Regions from separate parts of the Paenibacillus sp. FSL M7-0420 genome, predicted to be linked through region 3. Evidence: riboswitches for the same ligand, from Rfam matches in the RefSeq annotation. Region 3 holds a riboswitch; each other region holds the start of a gene.
The links. A riboswitch is a leader RNA that binds a small molecule or an ion and turns the genes downstream of it on or off. The one in region 3 is predicted to bind thiamine pyrophosphate.

Region 1 (7,437 bases), 2.0 Mb from region 3:
TCCGGTCTGACGCAGAGTATTCTCAGCCTGTGCATCAAAGAGGGAATCACCAATATCGTCAAGCATAGCCGTGCGGACCAGTGCCGGATTAGCATCGTAATGACACCCGGGGAGGTACAGATTACACTGGAGGATAACGGCATAGGGGTAGATGCCAGCGGTTCGGAGGGGACGGAGCGCCGGGACGGCAACGGCATGAAGGGGATGGGCGAGCGGCTGGCCCTGATTGACGGCTCGCTGACGCTTGCTCCAAGGCCCGGCGGGGGAACCATGCTGAGAGTGGTCACACCAAGAGTAGTTAAGGATGGAAAGGATGGGGAAACGGCATGATCAGGATCATAATTGCCGAGGATCAGCGGCTGCTGCGCGGTGCGATGGCATCGCTGCTTGATCTGGAGGAGGATATTGAGGTGGCGGGCGAAGCCGGGGACGGGGCGGAGGCGCTGGCCCTGATCGAACGTGTCCAGCCGGATGTGTGTCTGATGGATATTGAGATGCCGCTGATGAGCGGCCTGGAGGTGGCTGAGATACTGAAATCGCGGGGCTGCGCCACCCGGATTATTATCCTGACCACCTTCGCCCGTCCCGGCTATTTCGAGCGCGGGGTGAAGGCCGGAATCCAGGGATATCTGCTGAAGGATGAGCCGGTGGATAAGCTGGCGGATGCCATCCGCCGTGTGATGGCCGGGGGGCGCGAGGTCTCGCCTGAGCTGGTGTTCGGCAGCCTGCGCGAAGAGAACCCGCTCTCGGACCGGGAGCGGGAGATTCTGAAGCTGGCCGCCGCGGGCCGCAGCGCAGGAGAGATCGCCGCGGCGCTCCACCTCTCCTATGGCACGGTTCGCAACTACATCTCGGAGATCCTCAGCAAGCTTGCGGTCAAGACCCGGATCGAAGCCGTGCGGCTGGCGGAGGACAAGGGCTGGATGTAGGACGGGCGGGTAAGTGAAGGTAAGTGAGGGTAGTGCCATGAGTGCAAGTAGTGTAGTGAGTGCAGTAAGTGAAGTAGTGCAACAAGGAGCCGGTGAGTATACTGGGTGCGAGATGTATGTATGGATGATGGATGGTCAGATGGGTGTGCGGATGAGCGGGTTTGAGTAGTGGCGGGGCCTAAGGGGTACCAGTACATGCGGTATACTTAATTGCACTCCATACAACTAAATCGTCTGATAGATCATTAATGATCCCTATAGCTGCATTTCGTACAACTAACCTGCTTTTTATAGCTTGATATCACTTATTCGGGCAGATTTAGTTGTACAGACTACAGTTATAGGAGACGAGCGATCCTTTTTACTGTTTTTAATTGCACAGACTACAACTACACGGGTGAAGTGGTTCGCAACTTACATTACACCACCTGAGTTTGTTCTAGCCCATTGTATTTTCTACAACAGATGCTCCCTAAATATGCCGCGAATTTGAATCTAATGCACTTCGTACAGCAGAAATCTGCGAAAGTGGTGCTTTGCGGCAAATAAACAAAAATCTGCTGTACGAAATACAGCAGAAGTTAATTTAGACTGGAATATAGCAGATTCTATTGCAGTAAATACAATCAGGAAGAGTTATGCCGCTACTGACAAGGCAGTGCCGAGTCACGAAGACTGTTGTTAGGCACAGCGAGGAGCTCGATCGTTAATGCAATTTCACCTTCGCAGCAGCTTGCCCCTTAGCTCTGGCTCTTCGCCTGCTCCTCGCGCATCCACTCTGAGAGCTGGCGCCGCATCCGGAGGAACTCCGGCGAATCGGCGATCTCTTCGCGGCGCGGGCGCGGGAACGGGACCTCCACGGTGTGGAGGACGGAGCCGGGACGCCCGGAGAAGACGTAGATGCGGGTGGAGAGCAGCAGCGCCTCTTCGATGTTATGGGTGATGAACAGCACGGAGCGGCGGTTCTCCTCCCACAGCTCCAGCAGCCAGCGCTGCATCTGCTCGCGGGTCAGCGCGTCGAGCGCGCTGAACGGCTCATCGAGCAGCATCAGCTCCTGCGGCGCGAGCATGGCCCGCAGGAAGGCGGCCCGCTGCTGCATGCCGCCGGACAGCATGTGCGGGTAGGCCCGCTCGAAGCCGCCGAGGCCGATCTTCGCCAGCCAGTGGCGCGCAGCCTCGCGGGCCTCCCGCTGCGGGGCGCCTTGCAGCTCGCCGCCAAGCAGGACGTTATCCAGTGTGCTGCGCCACGGGAACAGCGCGGGCTGCTGCGGCATATAGCTGATCTTGCCGCGCTGCCCGGTCACCGGGATGCCGTTCATGCTCACCGTTCCGGTATCCGGCAGCGTAAGGCCGCCGATGATATGGAACAGCGTGCTTTTCCCGCAGCCGGACGGGCCGACAATGGAGACGAATTCCTGCGGCTCCACGGTCAGGGACACCTGATCCAGCACCTGCGTCTCCCGGCGGCGGTGCTGGAACGACTTGCTGATGCTGCTGACTTCGAGCGCAGGCGGCACACTCCGTGTACCCAGGCGTCCATCGACGTCCGCTTTCTCCAGTTCAATCCTCGTAAGCTCAGACACTTCGTCCAGCCTCCTTCAGTTCATTATGGTTACTTCCGTTTTGGATGATCCTTTCGTATACGTTAAGCTTCCTTGCGCGGCTTCCAGCGCACCAGCCATCTCTCCAGCAGGGCAATGAGCGCGAATAATACGAGACTCAGCAGCACGATAATGGCGATGGCCACGAACATCCGGTCCGCCCGGTAAGAGGCCTTCTGCAGCAGCATATAGTAGCCGATCCCTTTGTCGGCACCGATCCATTCGGCCACCACTGCGCCCATCACCGCATAGGTGGCGGAGATTTTGAGCCCGGAGAACAGGGAGGGCAAGGAGCCGGGAAGCTCCAGCCGGGTGAAGATCTGCCACTTGCCCGCACCGGCCATCTTCATATAATTCATCATCACCCGGTCGCTTTGGGCCATTCCGCCCATGGCTGCAACAGCTACGGGGAAGAAGCAGACGAGGGTGATCAGGATGATTTTGGGCAGCAGGCCGAAGCCGAACCAGATAATCAGCAGCGGGGCCAGCGCAATGGAGGGCACATTCTGGCTGAGGATCAGCAGCGGATAGATCGCCCGCTTGACCCAGGGCAGCAGATGCAGCAGCAAGGCGGTGAGCAGGCCGATGCCTGTGCCGACCGGGAAGCCGATCAGGGTCAGCCGCAGCGTGGCGGCGGTGTGCTCCCAGATCCCGGAGGCGTTGTTCTTCGATTCACGCGCGATATCCGCGGGGCTGGGCAACTGGTAAGCCGGGATGTCGAACAGCATGACCGATAGCTGCCATATCCCGACAAAAAAGAGGACCGCCACAAAGGGCGGCCACACTAGCTTCCAGGTGCTTCTCACGGCCGGTATTTCTCCGTCAGCTTCTCCATGCTGATGCCGCCCGGATTATGGGCGATCTTGATCTGTGAGATGACACTAGGACTGCCGGAAGCGATCAGCGCCTCATGCATGTCGCGCACAATATCCAGCAGCTCGGACAGCTCGCCTTCCATCGTGGTCTCCAGCGGATTCACCTGATGCTTCACGCCTGACTTTTGAATGACCTCTATAGCCTTGTCCACGTAAGGGATGGAATCCTCGTTGTTCGGTGTCTTGGGAATTACCTGAATGCTGAGCAGTGTGTTAGCCATGATCAATCATTCCTTTCAAGTTAGGTATAAGATTCCCGTCATGCGGGCTCATTATGATTCCGGCAAAAATTCATTCGTAAACGTACTCTCCGCATCCAGCGGCTTATCCAGCAGCTTCAGGCCGTACATCCAGTCGGCGTAATTCTTCCAGATCTCAAGCTTCTGCTCACCCCAGCGCGGGGCGTCGTCCTTGTATTTCGGGCTAAGCCATTTCTGGCTGGCCAGCACCAGCTTGGGGTCCAGATCAGGGACAGCATCGGACAAGACCGTCGCGGCTTCTTCCGGGTGGTCGATGGCGTACTGATAGCCTTTTGACGTAGCCTTAAGGAAGGCCTTCACCACTTCAGGGTGCTCGGCGATCTCCTTCTCGCTGGTGGTCAGCACCGGAGTGTAGTAATCCAGCTGCGGAGCGTAATCCTTCAGATACAGCATATCCAGCGGCTCCCCGCGCAGCTCCGCTTCCACGCCGGTCCAGGCATAGAAGATCCAGGCGAAGTCAATATCCCGCTTCACGGCTGTAAAAAAGTCCGCTTCGCCGATATTCACCAGCTTCACCTTGGAGACATCCCCGCCTTCGGGGTCCATGATGGCTTTCATGGCAGCCTGCTCCGCAGGGGAGCCCCAGCCTCCGTACGTTTTGCCTTCGAAATCCTTCGGCGTCTTAATATTGCGGTCCTTCGGAGCCGCGAACCCGGAGGTATTATGCTGAATGATTGCAGCAATCGATACCAGCGGCACATCCTGCAGACGGGCCAGGGTCAGCGCCTCCTGGGCGCTGATGCCGAACTGGGCTTCACCAGAAGTGACCATTGTGTCGGAACCGGCAGCGCCCGGCTGTACAATCTGCACATCAAGACCTTCCTCCGCGTAATAGCCCAGCTCCTTGGCAGCATACAGGCCGGTATGATTCGTGTTCGGCGTCCAGTCCAGGGCAATCTTGACCGGGGTCAGCGCCTTAGGTGCATCCGTGGGTGCGGCTGCGGTTGCATCAGGTGCAGCTGTGCTGTTACCGGCAGCAGGTGCGCTGGCCCCCGCATTGCCGCTGTTGTTCCCGCCGCCACATCCCGCGACCGCGAGAACCAGCATAGAGCTGATCAGCAGCATTCCTGTTGTTTTTTTGACTCCCATTTCTCTTTTTCTCTCCTTCCAGCAACCCCTGGTCTTCAGAGCTTACAGAAACCCTATTCCTGTACATCCTTAGAATCAAAAAAGCGTCCCGAAGATCGGGACGCCAGTGACTTGCGTGAGGGGATTTCAGCTTCAGTACCGCTCAAGGCACTGTGCTGAATGAAGATTCCTACGCTGGCATTATCCAGATCAGGTGTAAGGGTCAGTATCTTGTGGGATACAATCTCAGCCGGCCAATTCCAGCACCCCTGGTTCTATAAAGTTCACGGGTATTGCTATGTTCTTACGGTGTATTATAGACGGCAGTCCTGCCGTTGTCCACCCTTTGTGTCTTAATCCCTCGTATAATGCCGCTTCTTGCGGCGGCTGCGGATGCCGTTCCAGATCTCTCTCAGCGTTAAGCCGACACTGACGGTGATCCCGGAGAAGGTCAGGAACAGAGCCAGATACTCGAACGCGGAATACTCCAGCATTTTACTCCAGTCGATCTGGCCCTTCAGATCCTCGATGACCTGATTCATCCCGTATATCCCGCTGATGACCGTGAATACCGTGAGCACCATCAGGAGTGTATCCCGCCGTTTGGCCTGGAATTTGTCCTGGTACTGGAACAGGTCATTCAGGGTCATTTTCACCTCATCGAACAAGGCATCATTGCCATACACCTTACGCAGCTGAAAAAAAATCTCCCGCCCCTGCGACTGCGAGATCAGCTCCAGAAAATAGAATTTGGCCGAGAATTTGTTGATCAGGAAGATCAGATTCTCGATCTCGTCGTTGTCGTGGTTGATACGCAGCCGGGAGTGGAGGTTGGCGAGCTTCAGCAGCACGATTTTATGAAAAATACTCAGCAGCATTCCGTAATAATACTCGCCGTACATCTGGCTGATCAGCTGGGCGGCAATCTCCGGCTTCGCCCGGCTCACGCAGCAGAAGGTCTGCTCATTGGTCATATAGTAGGTGTCCGGCCCCCAGCGGCTATAGCAATGCTCCCGGGTATACTGCTTGATATAGTCTGGATCACTTGCGCTCATATAGGGGGTGCCGTCGATGCTCAGACCGTCCACTTGGGAGGCCCGGTAGAGCAGCTCGACACTGATCTCTTCCTCATCCTCCGGGAGATTAACGCCGTAGAAGGCCTGCACCAGCATCCGTTCATCGACGAAGAAGGGCAGGGTCTCGAAATAATTGCCATTCGTCTCTGCAGGATCGAGATACGGCTCCAGCCCGGCTGCCAGATGCCTGAACACGAAGTCCTCTACCCGGGCAAAAGACTTCTTATGACAATGGATGAAGGTATGCTCATCCTGAACGCTTACATCCTCCAGGTTGCGGAACCGGTCGGCGAATTCGAGCACCATGCTGAAGGGGAGATTCTCCTCCTCAATAGCCACTCTTACCGTCAGGAAGCCCAGCTCGAACGGGCAGAGGAACACATCGGTCGACAGCACGCGGAAGGGAATCGTCTGGAAGGGCATTTGCAGCCCGCACAGCAGATCATTAGCCCGGGAAAAGCGGCGGAAGGAATCCCTGTCCTTCTCACGCGGAAACAAGACATGAGCGGCAAACGGAAGATAGCTGCGCTCCATTTTCTCATGGGATACACAGTGATTCTCTCCGTAATAGGCATGCTCCAGTTCTTTGTTCTCCAGAAAAAAACGCGTAAATCCATCCTCCTGAAGACTCTCAATCAGCTCTTGATCGACTTCCGCCTTAATCGAAAAGGGGAAAATGAATTGCAGCAAGGCGGTATGCAGAGTGGGCTCGGAATGCGGTATAGCCATGGGTGGGTTCCATCCTTATTCGCAGAATACGGACCTTGTAGCTTCAATTACCCTATTCTCCAGGCGGTTACGCTCAGCACGAATAACAGCGCGGCAAAAGCGGCCAAAAGTCCCGAGGTCTGGGCGATCTGCAGATGATCCATGGACCAGCCGGTCAGCAGCGGCAGTACTGCGCCGCCAATTCCGCCGGAGGCGATCATAATGCTGGGCGTCGATTCTTCCGCGCCGGGCAGCAGCTTACTGGAGAAGACCAGCGCGATTGAGAAGATGCCGGACATGAACAGGCCAAGCAGCAGGATGATCGCAAAAGCGGCAAGCCGGTGACCGGCGAACGGGAAAATAACGAGCAGCAGCAAAGCGGCAAAGCAGCTGACGAGCACATAGATGCGGTAGGAAATCTTCTCGGCGATGACACCGGCGAACAGTCTGCCCGCCGACATGGCGAGCCAGAAGAAGGTCACCGTGAGTGCAGCCGCGGCCTCGCTCATGCCCAGCTTCGCGATGAAGATCGCCGGCATGAAATTCACCAGGCTCATCTCAGTGCCTACATAAAGAAAGAAGAACAGAATGAACAAGCCAAGCACCACCCATTGATTGCCCTTGTAGGGCAAGGACAATCTTCTGGTGGTTCCCGCTGCCGCAGCGCGGTCAGGGCGGGCAGGCCGCTCATTCAGCGCGCTGTCCAGCGGGCCGAAGCTGCTCTTCGCCCAGAAGAGCAGCGAGAGGAGGGAGCAGGCGGCAACGATCAGGAAGGCCAGCCTCCACTGCCCTGCGGCAATCAGCGGACTGGCCGCCAGCGGCATGAGCAGCGCCCCGACACCGAACAGCACCTCCAGCCGGCTCATGGCAACGGCCGTTCCTTCGGTGACTGCGGCTATAATAATCGTGCCGATGACGGC
Region 2 (7,437 bases), 5.4 Mb from region 3:
TGTGGCATAAGGGGGGGACGTCTGGCAATACGCAGGCGATCACCTCGATCCATTACGATTGTGACAGCGATACGCTGCTGGTGAAGGTAGTGCCGGAGGGACCGGCCTGCCATACCGGGGAGAACAGCTGCTTCTTCCGCGAGGTTCCGCTTGATTCACCGGCAAACGTAACTGACACTGCCGGGGCTGCCGTGAACGCTGCTGAAGCAGAGAGCGGCCGGTTTGCAGTACTCGGGGAGCTGGAGCGTGTTATTGCCGAGCGTGAGGTGAACCGTCCTGAGGGGGCGTATACGACCTATCTGTTCGACAAGGGCGTGGACAAGATCCTGAAGAAGGTCGGTGAGGAAGCCTCCGAGACGATCATTGCCGCCAAAAACAAGGATAATGCCGAGCTGCGCCTGGAGGTCAGCGATCTGATCTATCACCTGCTGGTGCTGCTGCAGGAGCGCAAGCTTCCGCTGGATGAGATTCTGGAAGAGCTGAGCGCCCGCCATGAACGGCCTCGCCGCGATTAGGAGGAACTTTCAGCATGCACATCGATTATCATACCCATCATGAACGCTGCGGTCATGCGGTCGGGAAGCTGGAGGAGTATGTGCAGCGGGGCATCGCTCTGGGGCTTGAGCAGCTCGGGCTGTCGGATCATCTGCCGCTTATCCATGTCGACCCGGACCACTACTATCCCGAGATGGCTATGCCTCTTGCGGAGCTTCCGCGATATGTGGAGGAATGCCTTACGCTGAAGGAGCGCTACCGGGGCACGATTGAGCTGCGGGTCGGGCTGGAGGCGGATTATATTGAGGGATATGAGGAACAGATCCGCGAGCTTTTGGCACCGTATCCCTGGGATTATCTGATTGGTTCGGTGCATTTCCTGGGAGAATGGGATATTACCGACCACCGGCAGACCCATGGCTGGGAAGGCCAGGATATAATGGCGGTATACCGCAGGTATTATGATGCTGTACAGAAGTCGGCGTTATCGGGATTATATGATATTATAGGACATATGGACGTCATCAAAAGGTTCGGTTACGGACCCCGGACGCCGGAGGACCTGGCGGAGGCCAGAGCGCTTGAGCTGGATACGCTGAAGATCATCGCCCGCAGCGGAACCGCCATGGAGCTGAATGCTTCCGGGCTGACCAAGCCGTGCGCCGAGATGTTTCCGGCAGAGCATGTGCTGGTCCAGGCGCTGGCGCTAGGCATTCCGCTCACGGTTGGCTCTGATGCGCATGATCCCATGAAGCTGGGAGACGGCTTAACAGAGGCCCGGGACATGCTCTGGCGCACCGGCTTCCGCGAACTGGCCGTCTTTGAAGGACGCCGCCGTACATCCGTTCCGTTCAATATATAAATTTATAATCCCAGGAGGGTACTATGCATCATCAATTACGGATTTTTTCCGGTTCGTCGAATCCGAAGCTTGCCGCTGATATTGCGGAGCGCCTTGGTGCGCCGCTTGGCCAGATCAAGTTGACCCGTTTCAAAAGCGGCGAGATTTATGTGCATTATGAAGAGAGCATCCGGAACTGCGACGTATTTTTGGTGCAATCCCTGGCTCATCCGATTAACGAGCTGTTTGTAGAGCTGCTGGTCATGATTGATGCCGCCAAGCGCGCATCGGCCAGAACGGTGAACATTATCGTTCCCTATTACGGGTACGCCCGGCAGGAGCGTAAGTCCGCACCACGTGAGCCGATCTCGGCCAAAATGGTCGCCGATGTGCTGACCACCGCCGGCGCAACGCGCGTCATTACGATTGATCTGCATGCTGCAGCCATACAGGGATTCTTCAATATTCCGGTGGATCATCTGACTGCGCTTGATCTGATCAGCGGTTATCTGAAGGTGAAGGGGCTTACCGATCTGGTCGTGGTCTCCCCGGATGCGGGACGCGCGTCTATGGCGGAGAAGCTGGCCAGCCGGCTGGATTCGCCGTTCGCCATCATGATCAAGAAGCGTCCGGCGCATAATGAATCGGTGATTACGCATGTCATTGGTGATGTGGAAGGCAGGACGCCGATCATTATCGAGGATCTTATTGATACCGGAACGACTATCGTCAATGTGGTGGAGGGCCTGAAGGAGCGGGGCGCCCGGAACAGTATCGTCTGTGCTACGCACGGACTGTTCTCCGGGGATGCGCTTGAGCGGATGGATCATCCCAATATCGACGAGATTGTCATTACCGATTCGATTGCCCTGCCGGACGAGCATTCCAGCAGATTCGCAGTGCTCTCGGTAGCTCCCATGCTGGCTGAGGCCACTCGTATTATCATCGAGGGCGGTTCCATAGATAAGCTGTTCAGAGACGCGGGGATTTAACTCCCGCGTCTTTTTTATTGTGAATGAGGCACAAGATAACCTATCCTTCTATTTCTCGCTGAAACGGGTGCCGTCCCTGAAAGGACGGCAAAGCCGTTTCCACTTGAGCTTTTCCCTCCCGTCAGCTCTCTCCCTGAGACTTGAGAATCTCGTTGCCACATGTGGTATACTGTGTGAAGAAGACAGCCGAGACCATAAATGGAAACGAACAGGTAAGGCTAGGGAAGCTGAAACAAGGGAGGTGCCTTGCTTCCATGATAGAGAGAACTTCAGAGAATGTCGCGGAGCACAGTAATGTCATTCCGGTCACTCTGGATGCCAATTTTTTCTTTGAAAGAGCCGTTCGGTCGCTGGACCGCTTTCAATATGATAAGGCATTAAGAAATTTTCGCAAAGCTGTTGAATATGAGCCGGATAATCCGGTGAATCATTGCAATATGGCGGGTATATTATCTGAGATGGGCAATTATACCGCATCTAACGAGATTCTTATCCATGTTCTGGAGAAAATCGACCCCGCTATGACGGAATGCCATTTCTACATGGCTAATAACTTCGCCAATATGGAAAGCTTTGAAGAGGCGGAGCGTTCGCTGGTCACTTATTTGGAAGAGGATGCTAACGGCGAGTTCATGACCGAATCCGAAGAACTGATGGAGCTGCTGCAATATGAGCTGAACCGGCCTGCTCCGCTGGTGCGTATCCGCAGCCGTGAGGGAGTCGTAGAGCATGATCGGGCGCGGAGTCTGCTGGAGGAGGGTAAGTTCCCTCAGGCTGTAGAACTGCTGGAGGAGATCACTGCGGGCACCCCGGATTTTTTGGCTGCGCATAATAATCTGGCACTGGCTCATTTCTATATGGGCCGGTTCGCCAAGGCGAAGGAATGTCTGAATGAGGTGCTGAAGCAAGACCCCGGCAATCTGCACGCTCTGTGCAATATGGCCATCTTCCTGCAGTATGCAGGAGATAAGGAACAGCTTGCGACGCTGCTGGGTATGCTTGAAGCAACGGTGCCGTTCCATCAGGAGCATGTATTCAAAATGGCTACAACCATGGGTATCCTGGGCCGGCACGCTGCCGCTTACAGCCATTTCCGCCGTCTGCTGAAGGACGAGGAGGTCGCCGGAGACGCCGGGCTGTATCATTACTGTGCCGCGGCGGCAAGCAATAGCGGAAGACATGATGAGGCACTGCGCTGCTGGAGACAGGCAGCCAAGCTGGACCCTGCTTCCGCTGTCCCGGCGTTCTTCCTGTCCCAGCTCCAGCAGGCCCGGGCAGAAGGACAGCCTATGCCTGCAGTCAGCTATAACTATCAGCTTCCCTTCCAGGAGCAGCTGAAGCAGTGGAAGGGCAATACGGGCAGATTCACTGAAGAAGTGCGGAATAATCCGCTGCTGCGCGCCTCGTTCTTCTGGGCGCTGCGCTACGGCGATTCCGCTACGAAGCTTCAGGTGACCGAGGCTCTCCGCTGGATTGAGGACGAGGAGATGTCCGAGGTACTGCGCGGAGTTCTGGAGCAGGAGCCGCTGAAGGAGGACCGCCTGCAGGAGGCGGCATTGTTCAGCCTTCAGCGGCTGATCGGGGAGAACCTGAATGAAGCCGGCGGCTCGCCCGGCGAAGAGCAGGAGCCTGCGGCTGCTCCCGGACCCAAGGGGATGCTGCCCGGAACCGGCGGCTTATCGCCGTCCACTACCCGTATTTGAAGCAATTGCTGTTGTAAGAACACCTACTTGTAAGGAGGCCAATGTAATGTACAAAACGATTGTAATCGGAACAGGCCCGGCCGGGCTGACTGCCGCGATTTATCTGGCGCGTGCGAACCTGAGCCCGCTGGTCATTGAAGGCTTGCAGCCGGGTGGACAACTGACAACGACGACAGAAGTGGAGAACTTTCCAGGCTTCCCTGAAGGGATTCTGGGTCCGGACCTGATGGACAATATGCGCAAGCAGGCGGAACGCTTCGGCGCTGAATTCAAGAACGGCTGGGTGGAGTCGGTGGACTTCTCACAGCGCCCGTTCAAGGTGACCGTGGACGGGATGGGTGTACTGGAAGCAGAATCAGTTATTATTTCAACCGGGGCCTCTGCAAGATATCTGGGCATCCCGGGCGAGCAGGAGAATGTGGGACGCGGGGTCAGCACCTGTGCGACCTGTGACGGCTTCTTTTTCCGTAATAAAAAGATTGTCGTCGTCGGCGGCGGAGACTCCGCCATGGAGGAAGCCAGCTTCCTGACCCGCTTTGCGTCCAGCGTAACGCTGGTTCACCGCCGTCCCGAGCTGCGGGCCTCGAAGATCATGCAGGACCGGGCGCGTGACAACAGTAAGGTAACCTGGGCCTTGAACCGCACACCGGTTGAAGTAACGGTAGGAGAGACCGGAGTGAAGGGCCTTACGGTGCTTAATAATGAGACAGGTCTGACAGAGCTGGTAGAAGCAGACGGCGTGTTCGTAGCGATTGGACACACACCGAACACAGCCTTCTTGGGCGGGCAAATCAACACGGATGCTAATGGCTATATCGTGGTGAACCCGGGTACCACCGAGACCAACATCCCAGGCGTATTCGCCTGCGGCGATGTGCAGGATACGCGTTACCGTCAAGCGATATCGGCAGCAGGGACCGGCTGTATGGCCGCCATGGATGCCGAGAAGTTCCTGGAAGGCACGATGGTGCACGACTGGAGCGAATCGCTGGACAAATAACGGGTTTACAACAATTACCCAAACTGGTAAAATGCATTTAATTAGATAAGATACCCACTAGGGGAGCCTGAATAGGCTGAGACGGGAAAATTGAATTTCCGGACCCTTGAACCTGATCTGGATCATACCAGCGTAGGAAAGTGGAGTCGGACCTTTTTTGAATACAGTCTTATTTGGCTGTTCCTTTAATAAAGCCGCTCCAGGTGGAGCGGCTTTTTGACTTGCAGGAATCTATAGATTCTTCAGCTCAATCTGCTGCGTGACCTCTTATCTGATGAGTGTACAGAGCGAAGAGGAGGAGATTGAAATGACAGGAATGCTCAAGAACGAAGAGGTGAATCTTTCCGGATTCCCCGCGAGCCGTAAAGTGTATGTGGAGGGCTCACGCCCGGATATCCGGGTTCCGATGCGGGAGATCAGCCTCAGCAGAACCGAAGGCGTTGCCGGGGAAGAGGACAATGCTCCGCTGCGGGTCTATGACACAAGCGGTATGTACACGGATGCTGCGGAGGAGACGGACATTCGGAGGGGACTGCCGCCGCACCGTTCATGCTGGATTGAGGAACGCGGCGATTCGGAGGAATACACCGGAAGAGCCGTCCGGCCGGAGGATAACGGAATCCGCAGAGAAGGGGCTGCCGCAGAAGCTCATCCAGGACTGTGCAGGAATCCCCGGCGGGCCTATGCAGGCGGCAATGTGACTCAGCTGTATTATGCAAGGCAAGGGATCATAACACCGGAAATGGAATATATTGCGATCCGTGAGAATATCCGGCCGGAGTTCGTAAGGGATGAGGTGGCCGCTGGCCGCGCCATCATTCCGGCCAATATCAATCACCCGGAGAGTGAGCCGATGATTATCGGCCGTAACTTCCTCGTGAAGATCAATGCGAATATCGGAAATTCTGCGGTCACTTCTTCTATTGAAGAAGAGGTGGAGAAGATGCGGTGGGCAACCCGCTGGGGGGCAGATACCATCATGGATCTCTCCACCGGCTCTAAGATCCATACCACCCGGGAGTGGATAATCCGCAATTCTCCTGTGCCGGTCGGGACAGTGCCCTTATACCAGGCGCTGGAGAAGGTGAACGGCATAGCCGAGGACTTAACCTGGGAGCTCTACCGTGACACGCTGATTGAGCAGGCGGAGCAGGGAGTGGATTACTTCACCATTCATGCCGGGGTACTGCGGCGCTATATTCCGCTGACTGCCCGGAGAATGACCGGCATCGTATCCCGGGGCGGATCGATTATGGCCGCCTGGTGCCTGGCTCATCAGCAGGAGAACTTCCTGTACACACACTTCGAGGATATATGTGAGATTATGAAGACGTATGATGTGGCCTTCTCGCTGGGGGATGGCCTGCGTCCCGGCTCTATCGCCGATGCCAATGATGAAGCTCAGTTCGCCGAGCTGGAGACACTGGGAGAACTGACGCTACTAGCCTGGAAGCACGATGTTCAGGTCATGGTCGAAGGTCCGGGCCATGTGCCGCTGCACAAGATTAAGGAGAATATGGACAAGCAGCTTGAGATCTGCCACGAAGCCCCTTTCTATACCCTCGGCCCGCTGACTACGGATATTGCACCCGGTTATGATCACATCACTTCGGCCATCGGGGCAGCGATAATCGGGGGGCTCGGGACGGCGATGCTGTGTTACGTTACACCTAAGGAGCATTTAGGCCTGCCTGACAAGAATGATGTGCGCGAAGGCGTCATTACCTATAAAATCGCTGCACATGCCGCAGACCTCGCCAAGGGACATCCGGGGGCGCAGGACCGGGATGATGCGCTGTCCAAGGCGCGGTTCGAGTTCCGCTGGCGCGACCAGTTCCATCTCTCCCTCGACCCGGAACGGGCGCTCGCGTATCATGACGAGACCCTTCCGGCAGAGGGGGCGAAGCAGGCGCATTTCTGTTCGATGTGCGGTCCTAAATTCTGCAGCATGCGGATTTCGCATGATATCCGTAATTCTCATAGATGGAGCAAATCACTGTAATTTAGCTGCTAATATAGCGGAATCGCAACATTCTTAGGCTATCCCCCAAGCTGAAAGGCTTGCGGGGATAGTCTTTTTATAGTTAGTGATTACAATCACAATTCACCTCTGTGACCTATGCTAAGCTGTTGCTTGAGAAGAGTTCTCATTAGTGAGGTGTGCAAAAGGATGAGCAAAGCGTTGAAGCTGGATGAATCGGTCTTTGAGCTGGTAACCAGGCACCCGGAAGTGGTGGAGATCATGGTGGAGCTGGGATTCCGTGATATTGCGAAGCCTGGAATGCTGCAGACCGCAGGACGGTTCATGACCCTGTCTAAAGGAATGAAGTTAAAGAAAATAGAGCTGGAAACCGTTCGGCTGGCCTTTTGGCAGCATGGTTTCGAGATTATAGAATAGAAGGAGAG
Region 3 (7,437 bases):
CGTCTGGGAGGTCGCCGCAGGCAACCGCGAATTCGCCGCTGCCAGGGAGCAGACTGCCGCGAAGCTGCATGTACTGGAGATGCCTGAGATGGAGTATTTCCTTAAACACATGGCTCCGGGCTTCGAGATGTCGCTGGACGAGCTGACTTCCAGTGCGAGTCAGGGACAGTCTGCCGGACAGCCTGAATCTATAGAGTAGATAGAGTACACACATACATTTGGCCCATCAGCCTTCGCGCAGCACATTGTGTTTAGTTTTTCGCATACATCCGGCCATGCGCTTTCCTGATAAAAGGAGAAGTCAGCGCGTGAAGCCTGTACCTTATATAATGCAAACAAACCCGCCATAAGGCGGGTTGTTTGCATATGGCCGGGTTAAATTAGGTTAGTTTGGTCAGCTTAAGTTAGGCTCGGTTTAACTACATCAAGTTAGGCGAGATCCAATCAGCCTACCTCAACCCAAGCGGCTCGGACAGGATATCCCAGTCCTTGAATACCGGCTGGAGTCCTTGCGAGCGCAGCATCTCGGCCATCTCGTTCACGCTGCGGTTGTCCGAGATTTCAAACTGCGGCGTTCCCCCTTCCAGGGAATGTCCTCCCACTTCGGTGGATACCCCGGCGGACATCTTCGTGATGCCGAGCTGGACCAGATGATCGCGCAGAGCGGCAGGCTCGCGTGTGGACAATGAGATGCCGGAGCGCGGCAGGAACAGGCGGTACGCCAGGATGATCTGCACCAACGCACGGTCGGTAACATCGCTTGCCGGGTTGAATTCGCCTAAGTAAGGCCGGAATCGGGGAGTCGACAGCCCTATTTCGCATTCCGGGTACTTGTCCTGTAAATACCTCGCATGCAGCGCAGTTGCCAGCGCCTCCTGGCGCCATTCGTACATGCCGAGCAGAGCCCCGATATTTACCGAACGGAAGCCCGCCTGACAGCCCCGCTCGGGAGCATCCAGCCGGTTGCGGTAGACACGTTTGGGTCCTTTTACATGCAACGCACGATAAGTCTCCTGATGGTAGACCTCCTGATAGAGCGTCAGACCGTCCACCCCGGCTTCTCTGAGCTCAGCATATTCGGCTGTCGAGAGCGGATTCACTTCAATGCTGACGGAGGCAAAATAGCGGCGCAACACATTCACGCAGTCCCTCACATAACCGGCCGGACTGTCACTCCGGGATTCTCCGGTCAGGATCAGAATGTGGCGCAGGCCCGTGGCTGCGATGATCTCTGCTTCCCGGGCGACCTGCTCCAGCGACAGCTTTTTGCGCGGAAAATCATAGATAGAACTGAAGCTGCAATACGTGCAGTGATTCACACAAAAATCAGCCAGGTACATCGGTGTAAACAGCTGCATCACATGGCCGAAATGCGTACGCGTTAACCGGTGCGCCTTCTGCGCCATCTCCTCCAGATAAGGCTCCGCTGCCGGTGACAGCAGGGCCATCAGCCCCTCTTCATCGATCCGCTCTGCACGAAGCGCACGCTTCACATCCTCTGCCGTATAGCGGCTCCATAGCGTTCCGTAAGGAAGCTGCTCCAGCCGGGTCATCGTCTCATAAAAGCTCATAACCGTTCTCTCCTCCCTATTCCATCTGTCAGGCCAAGAACCCGGTCAACGGTGAAGAGGCTGCCGCCGTCTCCTCTACAGGCCCTAGTCCAGCGAGATAAGCCTTGCGCCCTGCAGCTACCGCGTCACGGAAGGCTTCTGCCATCAGCAGCGGATCTGAGGCGGTGGCAATCGCTGTATTAAGCAGCACCGCTGCGGCCCCCATCTCCATCGCCTCAGCCGCCTCGGACGGTCTGCCGATTCCGGCATCCACGATCACCGGCAGCTCCGTCTCGGAGATCAGAATGCGGATCAGTTCCTTGGTCTGCAGTCCGCGGTTGGACCCGATCGGCGCTCCCAGCGGCATCACGGCCGCAGCCCCCGCTGCCTTCAGCCGCAGGGCAGCGGACAGGTCAGGACTCATATACGGCAGCACCACGAAGCCCTCAGCTGCAAGAATCTCGGTCGCCCGGATGGTCTCGGTATTATCCGGCAGCAGATATTTCTGGTCGTTGATGACCTCAATCTTCACCCAGTTCCCCAGCCCCGCCGATCTCGCCAGCCGGGCAATCCGTACTGCTTCCTCTGCGGTGCGCGCACCGGAGGTATTAGGCAGCAAGGTCATATGGGAAGGAATATGGCTGACAATATTGTCACTGCTCTCCGGGTCCACCCGGCGCAGAGCAACGGTAATGACCTGTGAGCCTGATCGCGTAATCACCTCGGGAATGAGGGTGTTGCGGCTGTATTTTCCGGTGCCAATGAACAGTCTGCTGGTTAGAGTCACTCCGCCAATCATCAATGAGTCTTGCATGTTAACGCCTCCTGGAATAAGTCTTCTTGTTTAACCTCCGCCTACAAAATGAACCAGCTCCACCCGGTCCCCCTCGCTGAGCAGTGTCTCTCCATAAACCTCTCTGCCGGCAAGCTCACCGTTCAGCTCGACAATCACCAGCTTACCGGCCCACTCGGGCCGGGACAGCAGATCCTCCAGTGTCCGGCAGCTCTCCCCGAGCCTTTGCGTCTTCCCGTTAACGGTCACATTCATGCCTGTTCACCTCCTGCTGTGCCCTGTGCTTGAGCCATATCCAGCGTTTCAGCCAGCTCTGCTGCCCTGTGAACCGCTGCCCTGTACGCCCGGGCCGCTGCCACCGGGTCCGGGGCTCCGCAGATCCCCGACATGACGGCAATGCCTGCCGCCCCTTGGGCTAACACCGCCCCGGCATTCCCCGGGGTAATCCCTCCAAGCGCAATCAGCGGGATGCGGCTCCAGCGGACAGCCTCTGCCAGCTGCGCAAGTCCGCGTGCCTGCTGTCCGGACTTGCATGCCGTAGGGAACACATGCCCGTAGAGGCAGAAGTCGGCTCCCTGCCTTCCAGCCTCCGCCGCCTCTTCCCGCGAGTGTACCGATCTGCCGATCCGCAGGCCCGGTGCAAGTCCGCGTGCTGCGGCTGGAGGTAGACTGTGCCAGGCTAACTCTACACCGCCTGCCCCGGCGGCCAGGGCAACATCGATCCGGTCATTAATGACCAGCTTCGAAGGCGGAACCCCGGCCTGAAGCATCTGCTGCGCCGCTGCCAGCAGTTCGCGGGCGGGCATGGCTTTTTCCCGGAGGTGGATATAATCCACTATAGAATGTACCGCCACGGCCCATTCGGCGAGCGCTTCAGGCGGCAGCCGCCCGTCCGAGACCGCATGAATCTCATACAACACTCTTTCCCCTCCCGTCTGCTCCAAGCCCGCTCTGCACCACCCCGCAACACAAAAAAGACCGCTCCCCGTAAAGGAAGCAGTCTGGAATAGAAGCAGGAATACCGGGATTAGCCGTATACCCCCGCTGCATTATTCGTTCTCCACTTCCCTACGCTGGTATAAACCAGATCAGGTTCAAAGGGTCCGGACAACTACGCCCGTCTCAGCCTTGCGGCACCCCTAGTGATCGTTCTATGCGGTTGTTTCGTCTTGCTTGTTGTATATTAGCATATTATTTCTGTTAGGGCTATACCTATCTCGTCTCACAAAAGCCAGCCTCCCGGCTGGCTTCTCCACATTTGCTGAGCAAATTGTGTAATACGTATGGTTACACTGCTTCTTATCCGTTCACAACCTCGCCGCCGTTCACATGCATCACCTGTCCGCTCACATAGGAGGAATCGTCCGAGGCCAGGTACACATACGCCGGTGCCAGCTCTTCAGGCTGTCCCGGGCGCTTCATCGGCTGGGTGCCGCCGAACTCACTGACCTTCTTAGCGTCAAAGGTTGACGGGATCAGCGGGGTCCAGATCGGTCCGGGCGCTACCGCATTCACGCGGATGCCCTTATCCGCCAGATTCATCGACAGTGACCGGGTGAAGCTGAGAATGGCTCCCTTGGTGGACGAATAGTCCAGCAGCTGCGGGCTGCCGCGATACGCCGTGATGGAGGTGGTGTTAATGATCGTAGCGCCTTTTTTAAGATGAGGCATAGCGGCCTTGGTCAGATAGAACATGGAGAAAATATTCGTCCGGAACGTACGCTCCAGCTGCTCCGCCGTAATGTCCTCAATATGATCCTGCGGATGCTGCTCCGCCGCATTGTTAATCAGGATGTCAAGCTTGCCGAGTCCTTCAACGGTTTGACGTATCAAGCTCTGACAGAAGCATTCGTCCCCGATATCCCCGGCGATCAGAATACACGTTCTGCCCTCCTGCTCCACCTGGCGCTTGGTCTCTTCCGCATCCTCATGCTCGTTCAAGTAGGAGATCACCACATCCGCACCCTCCTTGGCAAAATGAACGGCAACCGCACGCCCGATCCCGCTGTCGCCTCCCGTAATGAGCGCAGCCTTTCCCAGCAGCTTGCCTGCTGCCTTGTACGCCGGTGTCTCAAACTCCGGAAGCGGGTTCATCTCACTCTCAATTCCGGGGCGCTGATCCTGCACCTGCGGTGGTAAAGTTTTGACAGGTTGCTTGCTAGTGTCTGGCATAATCCATTCTCCTTTCGCTGTCCACAGTATTGTTGATCAATCATGTTAGCATGGCTTAAGGTCTGGTGTTTATGCATCAGGCAGTGTGCCTGCTTGGCTCTACGTTATGTTACTTACCACACTTGACAGCCGCCCAAACAAGTAATCTTCATTCAACGATACCTATAGCAGAACGATAGTCAGTAAGTAAGGAACGTTTCCAAAAAGAATATTATCTATATCCGCTAGGGGGAAAGCCCTATACTTTGTGAGGAAAGACAACTACCTTAACGGAGAGGACGCTTCCACCATGGGAAATGAGCGCATCTTGCTGGTGAACGGAACGGTAATCGATGGAACCGGACGGCCGCCGCTGCATCATACAAACATTGAGATTGTTAATGGCCGCTTCGGCACCATAACACAGCAAAGTGACATTAACGGGAGATCCGGGCCTGACTCCGCAACTAAAGTGATCGACCTAGAGGGTCTGTTCGTTTTGCCGGGGTTCATTCACACCCATGCCCATACCAGCTTCAAGTACATACAGAATGAGCCGCTGCACGGATATCATACGGAATATTTGGCCGCGTGCCTTGCAGAAGGAATTACTACGATCCGCGATGAGGGAATGACTACGGCAGCATCGATTGACGATGTAGTCACACATACGCGGCAGCTGGAGAGCGGTGCTTTTCCCAGAATTCTTACGTCTGGCAAGGTCTTCACAGCTCCAGGCGGTTACGGTGGTCAGGAACCTATCGGCGTAGAGAGTGTGGATGAGGCGCGGCTTAAGGTCCGTGAAGTCCTGGAACAAGGAATACATTTCATCAAAACAGCGCTGGAAGACGGCTACGATCCTGCTACCGCCGGACTGCCCCAGCTGAATCAGGAGATTCTCGAAGCGATCTGCCGGGAGGCCCGGAGCATGGGCACTTACGTATCTGCTCATGTTACAAGTGCGCGCAATCTTCAGATTCTGGTGGATGCTGGGATCAGCGATGCTGCGCATATGATTTACGACCGGCTGGACGATCAATTGATCCGGCAAATGGTGAGCGGGAGCATCCGTATCGTCCCCACACTCACCGTACTCCAGATGTTCCAGGACAAATTCGGTGCGCCGCTGCTGGAACAAGGGCTGGATAATGTCCGGAGATTTATTCAGGCAGGCGGGGAGATTGGACTGGGGGACGATTTTATCGAAGAAGCTCTTCCGTGGTACAGAGCCGGCATGCCGTGGAAGGAGATCCAGCTGTTAGGCCAGGCCGGCCTCTCTCCGATGCAGATTATTATGGCTGCCACTTCATCCGGTTCCAAAATCTGTAATCTGGATCATGAACTCGGTACCATTGAGACAGGCAAGAGGGCCGATCTGTTGGTCGTCGGGGGAGATCCGCTGGCGGATATTAGCAACCTGCGTCAGGTCAGCTGGGTAATGAAAGACGGCAAGATCGTATCGAAATCATACTAGCAGGAGGCTATGGCACAATGAATGCAAGAATAACCTTATCTCCGGTCACCCCGGACGATATCGATTTCATCACAGATCTGGAAATGAGCGTTTCACTCTGGCCCTTCGAGGATATGATTCCAACCGACAAGGAGGCCGTCCGGAAGACTGTGGCGGAACGAATCTATAGCGACTGGCACAAACAATTCGTGATCCGGCTCGCCTCCCCGGAGGCAACCCCTGTAGGGGAAGTGCATATACACTGGTATGTGAAAGAGCGCGAGAGCTGGGAGCTGGGCTACAGTCTTTTCCCTGAATACCGGGGGCAAGGCTACTGCACTGAAGCAGCGCAGCTGGCCTTGAAGCTTGCTTTTGAAGAATGGAAGGCCCACAGAGTTGTGGCTATGTGCAATGAATACAATACCTCATCTATCAAGGTACTGGAACGCTTAGGCCTGACCCGCGAAGGCGTATTCCGGGAAGAAATATACTGGAACAACCAGTGGGTCGACCAATACTTTTATGCGATATTGGACCGGGAGTACCTGGGGCGTAAAGGGATATAGATCTATACAGACAGCAATGCTGATCCCAATGCTCCTCATGACGCCCCTTAGAAGAGAGCAGCCCTTCATTCAGAATTCTATTCATCTTCCTTCACAATTGCATCCTGAACCTTACCCGCACCCCTAACCTTTGTTGACATATTCAGAATCGCCTGCGTCACCGTTGTCCCTTCATCTAGCTCTATCTTAACCCCTGTTGCAGAGGCAGCGGTCTTAAGCGTGCGTATGGAGCCTTTTTGCAGGTGGAGGACGGGTCCTTTGGCTTCAATGTTCACATCTCCGAAATTGCCGTTAAGCGTCACTACGATCCCGGCTGCAAGGCCGGATGGCAGATCAATATCTGTGAACCCTTCTCCGGTACCCTCCCCCTCATCCAGAATCACACTGGACTGTACCGACAATGCCTTCACCCAGGTTGTACCTTCGGTGACCAGGCGGGCAGTTCCACTATTCTTCTGCACAATCACTTGGTTCATGGTTGTGTTCTTTAGCACTGAGGGATCTCCGCTGCCCTGTATGATGACCTTGCCTAGTACTTCTACACTATCCAAGTTCACCTCTCCGTTGCCGATTCCTTCCTCCAGGACCAGGTCTCCAAAAATCTTCAGATTCTGCAGCAGCACATCATAGCCGGATACAGTGACATTGTTATAGTATTTGATGGCTCCTGGTTCAAAGCTTCCAAGCCCCTCAGAATGGCTGATAGTTACACTCTGCAAGCCGCCGCTTGTGACATTGTAGTAATCCAGCAGTGCAATCGCTTCGGCCCGGGTCATCGCCTGTTCTGGAGCAAACCGCCCGTCCGGGTACCCCTTCATTCCTCCGTCATTGATCAGTGCAGCGACATCGGCTTCACTCCAGCCTGCGATCTGATCCTTATCGCTGAACATGGATAATACCTCCGTGCTTCCCGTCTCAAAATAC
Region 4 (7,437 bases), 990 kb from region 3:
GAACCGGAGAACGCGATTGCAGCATTAGACTTAGGTTCGGGAGGAGAGGAAGCAGAATGATTATTGTTGCACTGGGATATGAAAATAAAGGGCTCCGCTACACGGTGAGATCCGCCTCACCGCAAGATGCCCTGCAGTTGTCCGAACTGAGGCTGAAGATCGACGGGGAGACGGAGAATTTAGACCGGGTTCAGGGGGAAGCATTCATCGGCCCGGAGGGCTTCAGGTCGCTTATAGCGGCCGATACGGCCAGCGGCACGAACCTGTTCCTGGTTGCCGAGGTTCAGGACAGGCTGGCGGGCTTCGCCAGATGTGAAGGAAGTCCGCTGCGGAGGCTGGCTCATCAGGCCGAGTTCGGAGTCGGGGTGCTGCAGGAGTTCTGGGGATACGGAATCGGCCGGAGCCTGCTGGAGCAGTCTATCGGCTGGGCGGATACCATCAGTCTGGAGAAGCTGAGCCTGAAGGTTCTGGAGAGGAATGACAAGGCGATCCGGCTGTATGAGAGCCTTGGCTTCGAGGTCGAGGGTGTCCTGCGCCGAGATAAGCGGCTGGCCGACGGACAATTCTATTCTACTATTGTTATGGGCAGATTACGCGGGGACAGAGGGGGAGCGTAAGCCGAATGTAATCGGAAAACCGATCATAATTGGATTGGGAGCGCCACGTAAGCCAAATGTAATCGGAAAACCGATCATAATTGGATTGGGCGCGCCACGTAGGGGCGAATGTAATCGAAAAACCGATCATAATTGGATTGGGAGCGCCGCGTAGGCCGAATGTAATCGGAAAACCGATCATAATGTGCGTGCGCCCTGGTTAACGTTATTTGTCGCCACGAAGCAGACGGATGGAAAAGTGAGGTACATCCTATGCTTGGCATGAGGCACCCGCATTGTTCCACCAACATCGTTCCACCCGCAGCGTGCCTGGTTTGAAATTATGAAGAAGGAGCAGTGACGAGCTGCGCGAATCTCCGCGTGGTCTCGCGTATATCCTCAGCTCCGGCAATGGCTGAGATGATGGAGAGACCATCCGCACCCGCCCGGATTACCGGCGGGGCATTCTCCAGAGTGATGCCGCCGATTCCCACCACAGGAATGCTCAGACCGCTTCGTCTTAGCTCTTCAATGACAGTAGTTCCCCGGACGGCCTGGGCATCATCCTTGGACGAAGTAGGATAGACAGGACCGACTCCGAGATAATCGGCACCGTCCGCGATAGCCTGCCGGGCTTCCGTCAGATTATGAGCGGAGACTCCGATGATCTTATGCTCACCGAGCTGCTCCCGGATCAGCCGGGCAGGCAGGTCATCCTGGCCGACATGGATGCCATCGGCGTCCAATGCTGCGGCAAGCTCCAGATCATCGTTCACGATGAACGGGATGTTATAGGCCCGGCATATCTGCCGGAGCTGTTGCCCGAGATGGAGCAGTGCGGCGCCTTTGAGCGCAGCAGGACCCTTTTCCCGGAACTGGAACAGAGTGATGCCCCCAGCGGCAGCAGCGGCTAAAGTGTCCTCCGGTGATTGGCGGCAGTTTACACTGCCCATAATGAAGTACAGCTTCAGCAATCTGCGCATATCCTCGTTGTGTATCCGTGTCATAGCAGTATCCCCCTAGTTCTCATCCGGTTCCCATAAGCAAAATGATTCGTCGGCCCCTGCCCGGCCCCAATGTTCAGACTATCCTCAATCGCCGCTTGAATGAAGGCCTTGGCGGTAAGGACGGCTTCAGGCATGGAATGGCCCAGCGCAAGACCTGCCGTAACCGCAGCCGAGAAGGTGCAGCCAGTCCCGTGAGTATGCTTCGTCGCTATGCGCGGGCTGGACATATACTGGAATTCCCGTCCGTCATAGAGCAGATCCACGGCCTCATCTCCTGAGGAGTCATGTCCGCCTTTCAAGATAATGTACTCGGGTCCCATCTGATGAAGCAGTCTTGCCGCCTGTTCCCGGTCTTCCCGGCCCTGAATCTTCATGCCTGTCAGCATCTCTGCTTCAGGGAGATTGGGGGTGATGGCAAGCGAGAGAGGAAGCAGGCTTGTAATCAGCGCCTGTACTGCCTCCTGGAGCAGCAGCTGTGAGCCGCCCTTGGCGACCATGACCGGATCGATCACCAGCTTGTGCTGCCAGCCGTACTGCTGCACTTTACCGGCAACCACGCGGATAATCTCACTGCTGAACAGCATCCCTGTCTTAATAGCATCCGGCGGCAGATCACTGCCGATCGAATCCAGCTGGGCTGCAACGGTCTCCGGCTCGATCGGAAAGACTCCCTGGACACCTAGTGTATTCTGGGCGGTGAGTGCAGTAAGTGCAGACATGCCGTACACTCCCAGCTCCTGAAACGTCTTCAAATCCGCCTGAATCCCGGCCCCGCCGCCGCTGTCAGAGCCGGCAATGGTCAACGCTTTGCGTATGCTAGTCATCTTGTTCTCTCCTTTGGCTGTAGGGTCTAGGCTTCGGCGAGCAGCTGCAGCCGTGAGCGGCTGCTGTATTGCTCCGGGGTCACCAGCGACAATTGATTCAGGAACAAGGTCTGGAAGCTGCCGGGACCTTGGGCTTCAGCCGCCTCAGCGGCAAGCTCTGCTGCCACGCCGTAGAAGGAGAGGGCCTCAGCTGCCGCCTCAAGCACCTCCCCGCCGCTTACAGCAAGAAATGCACCCACCACAGCACTGAGCAGGCAGCCGGTTCCGGTCACCCGGGTCAGGATGGAGTGCCCGTTGCTGGCGATATAAGTGCGCTTGCCGTCTGTGATGATGTCTTCCTTGCCGGTGATAATCACGACACAGTTCAGCTTCTGCGCCGCCTTATTGGCTAGAGCAATTACATCGCCTTCGCCTGCTCCGGCATCCACGCCTTTGCTGGCCCAGCTCTCCCCGGCCACATTGGCAACCTCGGCCACATTTCCGCGCAGGGCAGTAAGCTGAAGCTCTCGGAGCAGCCCCGCCGTAACGTCCGTGCGGTAGGCGGTAGCTCCAGCTCCAACGGGATCAAGCACGAGCGGCACCTGGTGGCGGTTCGCAGCCTTGCCTGCTTCGATCATGGAAGCGATGGCAGCTTCATTAAGTGTGCCGATGTTCAGCACCACTGCCCCGGACATGGCGGCGACATCTGCTACTTCTTCGATGGCATCGGCCATGAACGGCGAGGCTCCCAGAGCCAGCAGCCCGTTCGCTGTGAAGTTAGCGACTACGATATTCGTGATATTATGCACCAGCGGGTTCGCTTGGCGTACTTTGGACAGATAAGACATATGAATTCCTCCTGTAGGTATAATTTAAAAATTAATAAAAGCATTCTTAACATCCACTTCTGCAGCCAGCAGACCGTTCTCGCTCAGCCACTGGTTCACCTTCTCCCATGAAGCGCTATCCTGATAGCCGAAGGGCTGGGAACCGGCATCCATCAGCGGCAGCAGGATCTCCAGACTGCGCTGTTCAATGGCTTCATCCAGCGGTGCGGTATCCTCCTGATGGGCAAGCAGCAGCTTCAGCGCTTCATCCGGGTGACCGGCAGTATACTGCTGGCCTTTTCTGATGGCATCCACGAATTTCTGATAAAAGCCCTGTGAATCCTGCAGTCCCTGCTCACTGGCGACCAGCACCAGCTCATAATAATCCGGGACCCCGTAATCCACGGGATTGAAGGAGCGGACCGGATGGCCTTCCTGCTCCAGAATCAGCTGCTCATGGTTGATGAACCCGCCCATAATGCCATCCACCCGTCCGGTGGAGAGAGCAGGGATCAGCTCATAGCCGACATCCACCAGCTTGAGGGAGGAAGGGTCCCCGCCGTCGCTTTTGACCATCGTGTTCAGCATGGCTTCATACAACGGGACGGAGGAATATCCGGCTTGCTTGCCGGACAGCTCTCCGGGGCGGGTAATGCCGCTGTCTGCGGCTACCATGAGATGATTCAGCGGATGACGCACCAGCGCGGCAATCGACTTGACTGGAATCTGCTCACCCCGTGCCATCAGCACCTGGGGCTGATAACTGAGTGCCAAATCCACCTTCCCCGCAGCAACAAGCTTCAGCGCATCATTGGTATCGGCCGGCATCTGAATCTCAACCTCCAGACCTTCCTCAGCGAAATAGCCTTGAGCCTCTGCCGCATACAAAAAAGAGTGAACAGCATTGGGATACCAGTCGAGCATAATCGTCAGCTTATGGGCCCCGCCTTTAGCCCCGGCCTCAGAGGTAGAGGGTACAGCAGCCGGGGGGCCAGAGGCCGCCGGACTGTTCGTATTGGCGCAGCCTGCCAGGACAGGCAGCATACAGAGCAGCAGAGCAGACAGCAGCATGGCTGGCCTTGAAATCGCATGGTGCAGATAACGGGTATAGCGGATAGTAGTCATGAATAACGTCCTCTTTTCTTCAGAATAATCTTCTCCAGCGCGGCGACTGCCAGAAACAGCAGGATACCGAGTAGGGATAATAAGACAACGGCGGCGAACATCTTGGCGCTCTGCAGATTCCCGGCCATTCTGCGGCTGAAATAGCCCAGCCCCTGGCTGCCCCCAAGCCATTCCCCAATAGTTGCACCGATCACACAGTACACAGCCGACAGCTTCAGCCCGGAGAAAAAAGAGGGTAAAGCCAGCGGAACGCCCACCTTCCCGAGAATCTGCCAGCGGTTCGCGCCATATGTCAACAGCAGCTCCCGGTAGGCGTCCGTGTTCTTGGACAACCCGTCATAGGTGCCGATGACCACCGGGAAGAAAGCGGTCAGGAAGACAACGGCGACCTTGCTCCATAGGGTGTAGCCGAACCACATGATGAACAGGGGAGAGAGGGCGATCAGCGGAACCGTCTGGCTGATAATCAGCAGCGGGTACAGCGCCTTGGCCAGCGGACGGAACAGATGCATGGCGATTCCCAGCAGGCTGCCGCAGACCACGGATAGTGCGAAGCCTGTGAGCACTTCAAGCAGTGTGGCGGGCAGATGTACCCCGAACAATAGATGGCGCTCTTCCATCAATGCCATCCACACCGCAGACGGAGCCGGAAGGATGAAGGGAGGAACCAGGCCCAGCCGGGCTACAGTCTCCCAGACTGCAAGCGTCAGCAGGGCGAGCAGGGCAGCCGGACCGTAATGCTGGAGCAATCTTCTAGGAGCGGCGGTTCTCATATAGCTTCAGCTCCAATTCCTGGCGCAGGGCGGCGAACTGCGGCTCATAATTCAGACTGTGATGACGCGGGCGGGGGATACCGGCTGGGAATTCCTGCATCCCGCTGCCGCCACTGCCCGTCATTAGATAGATTCTGTCACTGAGCAGCAGAGCCTCCTCCAGATCATGGGTGATGAACAGCACCGTCTTGTCCAGCTCTGCCCATAACTCCAACAGCCAGCGCTGCAATGAACGCTTGGTAATGGCATCAAGCGCCCCGAACGGCTCATCGAGCAGCAGCAGATCATTCCCCGCCGCCACGGTGCGGAGGACCGCCACGCGCTGGCGCATCCCGCCGGACAGCTCCTGGGGATAAGCCCCTTCGGTTCCCTCAAGGCCGAAGCGTTGCAGCAGGGTACGGATCTCGGCCACAGCGGCCGCTTTGGGACGGCTGCGCTTGAGTTCCCAAGGCAGCAGACAATTGTCCAGCACGGTGCGCCAAGGGAGGAGGAGATCCTGCTGCGGCATGTAGGCCACACTGCCCAGCCTCTTCGCTGCTGCCGCGGACTCGGCTCCGTTCAGCGTAATCCTGCCTTTGTCCGGCTCCAGCAGGCCGGCGATGATTTTGAACAAGGTGCTTTTGCCGCATCCGCTTCCGCCTACGACAGAAATGAATTCGCCGCGCTGCACATTCATGGATAGCCCTGAGAAGACGGGGGTACGGGACGAGCCCGTCCCGAAAGCATAGGATAGATTGCTAATGTTGATCATAAGACTATGTACGAAGCCTCCCCGGATTGGTATAGATACTGCGTTGAGCACAAAAAAGCCCCATTCATTCCCGGAGGAATGAATGGGGCGGAAGGTACAGTCAGCTGCGGCCCTGTGACGTGAACCACTGATACATTCTGCTCCACTTCCCTCCGCTGGTATGATCCAGATCAGGTTCAAAGGGTCCGGAGCTTAAGCTCCGTCTCAGTCGGCCGACTCCCCTAGTGAATAATGTTGCTATTGAATTGGTAATTGCTACTTAATATACCACAAATTCTTCTCTTGTAAAGAGCAGACGCTCAGCGCTTCGCCAGACCGGTCACGAATAAAGTGACGATGCCCCGGGAGATGTCCAGCTTGGAGGAATGGTGCCGCTTCTGCTCATACAGGTACAGATCGGGGCTGAGGACAGAGATTAAGGCGGTGGCCGCAAAGGCCGGATCAATGTCAATAATCTCACCGCCCGCCGCAGCGCGCTGCAGCAGCTCTGTCATCATCACCCCCAGCCGCTGAAAAAAAGGATGCTCAAACTGGGTCAGCTGCTTCTTGCCGGTGAACTCGGCTTTGATCATATTCAGCAGCTCGGCATACTGCTCAATGAAATCGGCAATCTGCTCAATGCTGCTCTGCAGCTGAGCGAGAGCCGGAGCTTCACCGGCACTGGCAGCCACCTGCTGCTCCAGCCCGGACAGGAATTGATCTGCGCTGCCCTTCAGCAGTGCAGAACAGATCTCACCCTTGTCCGTGAAGCGGCGGTACAGGGAGCCTTGTCCTATGCCTGCTCGCTTGGCAATGCTGTACATGCTGACCGCCTCAAGACCGCTCTCGGTGAACAACTGGCGGGCAGCTTCAAGAATCCGCTGTACATAAGGATCGGCGGACTCGGGCGGGGCGGATTCTATGGCTTGCGGAGCTGAGCGCGGGAGCTGCGCAGCATCGGTGTCTGGCTTTTTCATGAGAACCCCTTTCAGAAAAGAATTGACACAACGGACAATTGTCCGTAGACTATGAATTGCGCTTACGGACAGTTGTCCGTTCACTCATTATATAGAACAATCTGCCCGCAGGTCAATCTAGAACGCGGACAGCTCAGGAGGAGAAGAGACATGGATCAGACCTTGAAGCAGGAAGCCGATTTCCGGCTGTCCGGCATTCTGGTTCCGCTGCTGGCCATCATTGCAGGAGTATTTATGGTTGTACTGGACAGTACGGCGATGAACGTAGCCTTGTCCAGGCTGGTGGTGGATTTCAAGACAGATCTGCATACGCTGCAGTGGGTAGTTACCGGATATATGCTGGCCCAGGCTTCCGTTATTCCGCTGTCCGGCTGGCTGTCTGACCGGTTCGGGGCCAAGACGGTCTTCCTGACGGCGGTAGTTGTGTTCACGATAGGCTCGATTCTGTGCGCTACACCAAGCAGCGCCGAGTGGCTGATTGTTTTCCGGGTTATTCAGGGACTGGGCGGCGGCTGTGTGCTCCCTGTCGGAATGGCCTATGTATACAGACTGGCTCCTAAAAGTAAGGTTGGCGTAGTCATGGGCATTATGGGTATTCC

Region 1: it holds a riboswitch for thiamine pyrophosphate, as region 3 does, so the genes downstream of both, MKX51_RS00490 (ABC transporter substrate-binding protein) here and MKX51_RS08805 (thiamine phosphate synthase) in region 3, are expected to answer to the same signal.
Region 2: it holds a riboswitch for thiamine pyrophosphate, as region 3 does, so the genes downstream of both, thiC (phosphomethylpyrimidine synthase ThiC) here and MKX51_RS08805 (thiamine phosphate synthase) in region 3, are expected to answer to the same signal.
Region 4: it holds a riboswitch for thiamine pyrophosphate, as region 3 does, so the genes downstream of both, MKX51_RS12985 (ABC transporter ATP-binding protein) here and MKX51_RS08805 (thiamine phosphate synthase) in region 3, are expected to answer to the same signal.

The regions. Positions count from the first base shown of each region.
Region 1 covers NZ_JBBOCJ010000001.1:104,193-111,629, forward strand. Annotated here, with positions in the region: gene MKX51_RS00460 (sensor histidine kinase) at 1-330, shown strand, start outside; gene MKX51_RS00465 (response regulator transcription factor) at 327-929, shown strand; gene MKX51_RS00470 (hypothetical protein) at 967-1,098, shown strand; gene MKX51_RS00475 (ABC transporter ATP-binding protein) at 1,670-2,494, opposite strand; gene MKX51_RS00480 (ABC transporter permease) at 2,575-3,336, opposite strand; gene MKX51_RS00485 (thiamine-binding protein) at 3,333-3,626, opposite strand; gene MKX51_RS00490 (ABC transporter substrate-binding protein) at 3,678-4,754, opposite strand; TPP riboswitch at 4,904-5,014, opposite strand; gene MKX51_RS00495 (hypothetical protein) at 5,087-6,538, opposite strand; gene MKX51_RS00500 (MFS transporter) at 6,586-7,437, opposite strand, start outside.
Region 2 covers NZ_JBBOCJ010000001.1:7,448,068-7,455,504, forward strand. Annotated here, with positions in the region: gene hisIE (bifunctional phosphoribosyl-AMP cyclohydrolase/phosphoribosyl-ATP diphosphatase HisIE) at 1-515, shown strand, start outside; gene hisJ (histidinol-phosphatase HisJ) at 530-1,357, shown strand; gene MKX51_RS32250 (ribose-phosphate diphosphokinase) at 1,381-2,328, shown strand; gene MKX51_RS32255 (tetratricopeptide repeat protein) at 2,583-4,031, shown strand; gene trxB (thioredoxin-disulfide reductase) at 4,078-5,031, shown strand; TPP riboswitch at 5,081-5,187, shown strand; gene thiC (phosphomethylpyrimidine synthase ThiC) at 5,339-7,033, shown strand; gene MKX51_RS32270 (DUF1858 domain-containing protein) at 7,202-7,429, shown strand.
Region 3 covers NZ_JBBOCJ010000001.1:2,090,709-2,098,145, reverse strand. Annotated here, with positions in the region: gene yfbR (5'-deoxynucleotidase) at 1-199, shown strand, start outside; gene thiH (2-iminoacetate synthase ThiH) at 450-1,571, opposite strand; gene MKX51_RS08815 (thiazole synthase) at 1,600-2,364, opposite strand; gene thiS (sulfur carrier protein ThiS) at 2,395-2,598, opposite strand; gene MKX51_RS08805 (thiamine phosphate synthase) at 2,595-3,263, opposite strand; TPP riboswitch at 3,392-3,494, opposite strand; gene MKX51_RS08800 (SDR family oxidoreductase) at 3,643-4,515, opposite strand; gene MKX51_RS08795 (amidohydrolase family protein) at 4,805-5,968, shown strand; gene MKX51_RS08790 (GNAT family N-acetyltransferase) at 5,986-6,513, shown strand; gene MKX51_RS08785 (S-layer homology domain-containing protein) at 6,591-7,437, opposite strand, start outside.
Region 4 covers NZ_JBBOCJ010000001.1:3,077,807-3,085,243, forward strand. Annotated here, with positions in the region: gene MKX51_RS12955 (GNAT family N-acetyltransferase) at 57-617, shown strand; gene thiE (thiamine phosphate synthase) at 938-1,603, opposite strand; gene thiD (bifunctional hydroxymethylpyrimidine kinase/phosphomethylpyrimidine kinase) at 1,600-2,427, opposite strand; gene thiM (hydroxyethylthiazole kinase) at 2,454-3,260, opposite strand; gene MKX51_RS12975 (ABC transporter substrate-binding protein) at 3,279-4,358, opposite strand; gene MKX51_RS12980 (ABC transporter permease) at 4,355-5,131, opposite strand; gene MKX51_RS12985 (ABC transporter ATP-binding protein) at 5,112-5,933, opposite strand; TPP riboswitch at 6,013-6,115, opposite strand; gene MKX51_RS12990 (TetR/AcrR family transcriptional regulator) at 6,182-6,838, opposite strand; gene MKX51_RS12995 (DHA2 family efflux MFS transporter permease subunit) at 6,989-7,437, shown strand, end outside.